Regions from separate parts of the Halomonas sp. AOP30-A1-24 genome, predicted to be linked through region 2. Evidence: predicted binding sites of a transcription regulator. Region 2 holds the regulator's gene; each other region holds the start of a gene.
What was found. The regulator FNR, encoded in region 2, switches genes on or off when oxygen is low (the NO sensors DNR and NnrR bind a similar motif). The targets are predictions, from matches to a motif close to TTGATNTANATCAA.
Positions count from the first base shown of each region.

Region 1: a site for FNR is predicted at 1,151-1,164, ahead of ACT3TJ_RS16340 (YfcC family protein). Genes of this name have one in related genera too.
Region 3: a site for FNR is predicted at 664-677, ahead of kdgD (5-dehydro-4-deoxyglucarate dehydratase). Genes of this name have one in related genera too.

Region 1 covers NZ_JBQSXL010000038.1:21,670-23,941, forward strand. The annotation lists gene ACT3TJ_RS16340 (YfcC family protein) at 1-912, opposite strand, end outside; gene ACT3TJ_RS16345 (GFA family protein) at 1,498-1,920, shown strand; gene ACT3TJ_RS16350 (DUF2784 domain-containing protein) at 1,984-2,272, shown strand, end outside.
Region 2 covers NZ_JBQSXL010000003.1:70,184-72,455, reverse strand. The annotation lists gene ttcA (tRNA 2-thiocytidine(32) synthetase TtcA) at 21-932, shown strand; gene fnr (fumarate/nitrate reduction transcriptional regulator Fnr) at 919-1,671, opposite strand; gene hemN (oxygen-independent coproporphyrinogen III oxidase) at 1,734-2,272, opposite strand, start outside.
Region 3 covers NZ_JBQSXL010000010.1:103,151-105,422, reverse strand. The annotation lists gene speG (spermidine N1-acetyltransferase) at 1-9, shown strand, start outside; gene ACT3TJ_RS07890 (hypothetical protein) at 99-221, opposite strand; gene kdgD (5-dehydro-4-deoxyglucarate dehydratase) at 884-1,801, shown strand; gene ACT3TJ_RS07880 (TRAP transporter substrate-binding protein) at 1,845-2,272, shown strand, end outside.

The DNA of each region.
Region 1 (2,272 bases), on a different contig from region 2:
GGCGATCCCCACCATTAAAAACGTGGCAGAGAGTTCGGTGATTCCCCATCCGAAGTTAAAACCGCCGTACAGGAAAAACACAAAGGAAGCGGCAAATATCAGCAGCACTAACTTATGAGAAAAGGTAAAGGGCGGCAGGGCGCCAGGCTCATGTGTGGCTTCGGTGTTATCAAAGGCGTCTGCCCCCATCACGCTATGAGCCGGGTTCTGCTTGATACGTTTGGCATAGCGGCAGATGTATACCGTGGTAACGGTCAAAAAGACAATAAAGATAACGCCACGATATATAAATCCGGAAAACAGCGGTAACTCGGCAATGGTTTGCCCGGCAACGGTAACGGTTGGGTCAAAAACGCCTGCACCGAAGCCTGCGTAGGAGCCTAAAAAGATAATGGCCACGCCTACAACGGGGTCAAGCTTCATTGAGCGGGCAAGAAACAGCCCGATAGGAATAAAGGCAATGGCCAGGTTGGCACCTACCCCAACCGATGCAAGCGTTGAGAACGTAGCGCAAAAGATAAAAATAAGAACGTTTCGACGACCATTGGCCTTGCTAATGAGTTGGTGAATACCTGCGCTGATGGCGCCTGTTGACTCAATCACCTTGAGCACGCCGCCGACCATCATGATTAAGAAGATCAGCGGAGCCGCCGCCACCAGGCCTTTTTGAATAGCGGTAAACAGGTCCATTACGTTCAGGGGCGCTGCAGTAATGTACTGAAAGCTATCGGTGGCGACCTGTGTCAGGCCATTGTTGTTGGTTCTTTCGTAGCTTCCTGCGGGGATTATATAAGAGGCGAGCAGTACCAGTACCATAAAGCTAAACAGGATGATGAACACATCCGGCATAGGGCGTTTTTTCTTCATTGTTTGTGCCTTTTCTGGCGCGCCTTTACTCAGCTTCGTTGTCATATTCGTCTTCGCGGTCAGAGGGTTATCGTTTTATTGGTGGCGCTACTCTAGGCAGTATGTGCGACTCAAACGCTCAACGACAAGTAAACCGTGTGTATGGCCGAGGGGGTAGGTGGGCCGAAGCGGTTTAGTGTGAGGCGTAGCATCGGGTGGTGACGTTTTGTGTACTTCCACGTAATAGGTTAGGTAGAAGGTCCATAGCGCCTGGTTCGCAGGTGGTGAAAGGGCCACCTTTATGTTGTTTTAAATCAACCTACCAAGGAAGCCCATGGCTAACAATTGTGTATTTATCAAATGTGTTTTCTATTTTAGGCAAGCACGCTTGGCAGTCAGAAGGAAGTATCCGAGCAACCCAATAAAGCCGCTAAACGGTCGATTAAAAATGCCCGCTCAACGATGTTTTATATCGCTGTAGATAACAGGTCTGCAGGCCGTATCGCGCAATTTTACGCGTTAACAGCGCATAGCCAAGCGGCCTGCTACTGTCTATATAGAACCTGCTACTGTCTATATAGAAAAGGTGGGGTTTAGGGTTCGCTCTATTAAGCATGAATAGACGGTGTTACGTATCTAACGGAGGATCATATGCAATCCAACATTGAGCATCGGGGTAGCTGTCTCTGCGGTGAAGTGCAGCTTTTAACTCATTTAGACAGTCACCATGTAGCGGTTTGCCACTGCAGCCTTTGTAGAAAGTGGGGTGGAGGGCCGCTGTTTGCGGTTGAGTCCAAAAACGAGGTGGATTTCCAGGGGGCTGAGCATATTGCTATCTTCAGTTCCTCAGAGTGGGCCGAGCGCGGTTTCTGCAAGCAGTGTGGGACGCATCTGTTTTATCGGTTAAAAGAGGGCGGGCACTATGCTATCCCTGTGGGGCTTCTGGAGGATAACGGCCAGTGGCAGCTTGAGGAGCAGATATTTATTGAGCAAAAACCAGCGTTTTACTCGTTTTCTCAAGCTACCAGAGACTTAACCGGCGAGGAGGTTTTTGCTCAGCATACCGGCAATTAAGAGGTTTCGTGGCCTCTGCAAACACAGGCTACCTCCTCTGCCTAGGCTTTACTTGGGAGAGATATGGCCCCTTCACTACTTCTACTCATGGCGGATGCGATATTAGTCGTTCATGTGCTGTTTGTTGTCTTTGTCGTCTTCGGGTTGCTGGCTATTTATGCCGGTTATTTTTTAAGGTGGCGATGGGTGCGAAATAAGAGATTTCGTATTTTGCATTTGTCCGCTATTGGGTATGTAGTGGTGCAGTCCTGGTTGGGCGCGGTTTGCCCGCTTACTACGTGGGAAATGGCCTTGAGAGCAGAGGCCGGTACAGCCACCTATACGGGGTCCTTCATTCAGTACTGGTTGCAAA
Region 2 (2,272 bases):
CCATTGGCAGTGCTTATATCATGCAACACCTTGATCATTTTGACCCCGCCGCGGCAACCGTTGCACCGACGCCTGACCTGCAAGGCCAGCCGGCGCTTGAGGATGCCAAACAGAAACGCGAATTCAACAAGTTGCAAAAGCGGCTGCGGCGCGAGGTAGGTAATGCAATTATCGATTACCAAATGATCAATGAAGGCGATCGGATCATGGTCTGCCTGTCGGGGGGGAAAGACAGCTACACCATGCTTGAGATTTTACGCAACCTGCAGCGCAATGCGCCGGTGAATTTTTCACTGGTGGCGGTCAATATGGACCAAAAGCAGCCTGGTTTTCCTGAGCATATACTGCCCCGGTATCTGGAAAAACTCGGCGTGGAGTACCGCATTCTGGAGCGCGATACATACTCGGTAGTGAAAGAAAAAACGCCGGAAGGCAAGACAACTTGCGCGCTTTGCTCGCGGTTAAGGCGCGGGTCGCTTTACGGGTTTGCCGAAGAAATTGGCGCCAACAAGATCGCCCTTGGTCATCATCGTGAAGATATTCTGGAAACGCTGTTTCTCAATATGTTCTTTGGCGGCAGCCTGAAGGCAATGCCGCCCAAGCTGCTTTCCGATGACGGCAAGAATGTCGTGATTCGTCCGCTGGCCTACTGTAAAGAGGCGGATATTGCGGAGTTTTCGCGCCTGATGGAGTTCCCGATTATTCCCTGCAACCTGTGCGGTTCGCAGCCGAACATGCAGCGTCAGGTCGTTAAGGAAATGCTGGCCGAGTGGGACAAAAAGCATCCGGGTCGTTTGGAAAGCATGTTTAAAGCGGTCACTAACGTCGCGCCTTCGCAGCTAGCCGACCGCGACCTGTTTGACTTTGCGGGACTGGAAGCCAAACAGGAAGCGCTAATGGCGGGGCGTATTGAAGCATTTAACGTGAGCTAATCACCGGCTCTTCCTCTTCAGCAAGCGCTATAAGCCGCTGCATATCGAGGATGTTAACCTCGCGCCCTGAGACGGCCACCACGTCTTGCTGCTGAAAACGGCTCAAGATACGGCTGACCGTCTCAACCGCCAGCCCCAGATAATTGCCGATATCCGCACGCGCCATTGAAAGCCTAAAGCTGTAAGGCGAGTAACCCCGACGCCGAAAACGCTCTGAAAGCGTCAGTAGAAAACTGGCCAGCCGCTGGTCGGCGGTTTTGCGCGACAACAGGCGCATCATGCGCCGGTCATCGCGAAGCTCCTTGCTCATACTGCGGTACAGCTGACCACGAAGCTCCGGCAGCTCCTCTGAAAGCAGGTCCAGCCGATCAAAGGGAATTTCGCAGATGGTGGTGGTTTCAAGGGCAATCACGCTGCCTGGGTAGTGCTCTTCGTCAATGCCGTCCAATCCGACAAGCTCGCTGGGCAAAAAGAAGTTAGTGAGCTGATCGTTGCCATTACCTTCGCTGGTTACCTGTTTTAGGCTGCCTGAGCGAACGGCATACACACTGGTAAAACGGTCGCCTTGACGAAACAGTGTTTCGCCCTTTTTCAGCGGTGCTCGGCGTCTGATGATGGCATCAAACTGCCCCATGCCTTCAAGCTCAAGCGCTAGTGGAAGGCAAAGCGAGCTTAGGCTGCAGGTCTGACAGCGTGCTTCTTGAAGAAGCGAGCGTCGTTGGCTTGTCGAGGGTAGCATGACTATCTCCCTGTTTCTCTTTTGCCTAAATGGCTATCTACCGCAGGCGTTGATGCCGCCGGTTAAACGATTCTTGAGTAGCGTTGGCCTGAGTGCCCCGGAAGGTAAGCATCAAACGCCATGGCCAGTTGGCGAATCAGTAAACGGCCCATTGGCGTCGCCTCAAGCGTATCATCCAAGCGAACGATTAGCCCGTCCTGTTCAGCAGTGCGTAGGCTTTCCAGCGCACTGGCAAAGTAGTCGTTGGCGTTAACCTGCCATTGCCGGCTAACCGCTGCTAAATCCAGGCGCATATCGCACATTAAACGTTCGATAACGTCGGCTCGTATTAGGTCATCCTGATTTAATCGTACGCCTTTCACGGTAGCCAGTCGACCTTGATCCAGGTTCTCTTCGTAGCTAGCCAGGTCAGTAGGGTTTTGCGCATAGCTATCGCCTATTCGGGAAATAGCTGACACGCCCAGACCGATAAGATCGCATCTGGCATGGCTGGAGTAGCCCTGAAAATTGCGCTGTAGGGTGCCGTTGGCTTGGGCAACCGCCAGGCTGTCATTGGGTTTGGCAAAGTGATCCATCCCAATATGTTGATAGCCCGCAGCGG
Region 3 (2,272 bases), on a different contig from region 2:
GCTACCTAGCAGTTGATTGATGGTTTGAATGGCGTACTCAGGTACAAAAATAACGCCTCCAAGGGGAGGCGTTGATAGGGGGTAAACAGCCGCGGGCTTTAGTAATCACAAAGATAAGCGGCAAAGGCATCAAACGCTGCGCGCTGCGCAAGCGCGTGCTGTGCCCATACTTCCATAATGTCCGCATTAGTGGCCGGGTACTGAGTCATTGAGTGTTGCATAGCATGCACTCCTGTTAGCAGGGGAGTTAACAACGGTTCTTGTTATGAGGATTTTTGGTTGTGCGTCGCAGCATTGGCTGCGGCGGAGGATAGTAGGCGCTTTTGAGGGTTGATGCTAGTCCTAACGTTGTAGGTAAAAGACGATGGGCTGTAAGTAATGGCTTACAGATTGAGTAGGTGAGTGCTTACATTGTTGAATGAAAAAGGTTTTCACAAACAATATAAAAAAAGCCTCAGGGTGCCAGGAGTTGGATGTTTTTTAGCCGTTCGCTGGTGAACTGACGTGTAACCCCAAAGCTAAAGCCCATGGTCACATGTCTGGTTTTAAAGCTCCGTCATCGCCCCTTCGTTAGCGCTTTCTCCTCGAGTAGCTCGCAGCCTCCCACTAAGTGCTGTCTAGGCTAACGCATGAGCTTGCACTGTTATTATTGGGTCTGTTGGTTAGCTGTGGGTCAACGGTTTGTTTCCACTGGTTAAAGTGTATTTTCGTAATTCTTGCAGGTGCCAAGAGCGCTAGCACTTTGGTCGCAGCATAGTGGTTTTTTTCTTGCAGGGCATGTTCTCGTTGATTACCTTTTATATTGTATGATGTATTACGAGTGTTGAGTGGCTACGGTTTTAACTCATTACCAATTGGCTTGGGCATACATGAGGGCGTTTCAGTGACGTTTTCCAAACAAGAAGTAGTCAAAGCAATAGGCGGTGGTTTGCTGTCATTCCCTATCACTGATTTCGATGCGAACGGACAGTTTGACGAGCAAAGCTACCGTGAGCGTTTGACGTGGTTTATCCGTCATGATATTTCCGCTGTTTTTGTAGCAGGCGGTACGGGTGAGTTCTTTAATTTAACCTTGGAAGAGTATCGGCAGATTGTCCGTGTGGCCGTAGAGGTCGTTGATGGTAAATTGCCGGTGATCGCAAGTGCTGGATTAAGCGTAAAAGCGGGTAAGGAGTTTGCCACTGCTGCTGAAGAGGCCGGTGCAGACGGTATTTTGCTGATGCCGCCTTACCTAACAGAGTGCCCGCAGGATGGATTGGTCGAGTATGCTCGACAAATCTGTGATGCCACGAACATCAACATTATCTACTACAACCGTGGTAACGGCATTCTAAATGCCGGATCTGTCCAGGCGCTTGCGGATGCTTGCCCGAACCTTATCGGCCTCAAGGATGGTAAGGGCGATATTCAAGCACTAAACAAGATCATTAAAACGGTAGGGGATCGCCTTGTGTATGTAGGCGGTGTGCCCACAGCTGAGATTTTTGCAGAAGCGTACCTCTCCATTGGTGTGAATACCTACTCTTCTGCGGTGTTTAACTTCGTTCCGGATATGGCAGTAACGTTTTACAAAGCGTTACGCCAAGGGGACAAGGATACGGTTAAGAATATTACTACGGGCTTCTTTATTCCCTTTATTGATCTGCGTGATCAAAAATCCGGTTATGCAGTTAGCTTGATTAAAGAAGGCGCGAATATTATCGGCCGTCCGGCTGGTAGCGTCCGCGCACCTTTAACCATGCCGACCCCTGAGCAACGCCAGCAGTTAGAACGCCTAGTAGGTGTAGCACGCTCTTACTAAATGCTGGAAAAAAACCACCTGTAATAACAAGAGGTTTTAAGTGATGAAAACAACAAATATCCGTCGCCAAGCGCTGTTTGCGTTAACAGGTGTCTCACTATTAGCCGCTGCGGTCTCTGCCCAAGCCGATAACTGGAGGGGATGGAATATACACCCGGACGGTTACCCCAACACGGTAGCGCTTGAAGCCTTTGCTGAAGCGGTTACAGAACAAACGGAAGGACGTGTCTCGCCACGTGTCTACAATAATGCTGTATTAGGTGATCAGTCCGACGCGATTGAACAAACACGTAATGGCGCTCTGGACTTTGCCAACTTCAATATGGGCCCTATGGGTCCAATCGTTAAGGAAACGAACGTTTTCTCGCTGCCTTTTCTGTTTACCGATGTAGATCATATGCACACGGTGATGGATGGCGAGATTGGCCAGCGATTTGCTGATGCGTTGGAAGAGAAAGGTCTGGTGGTGCT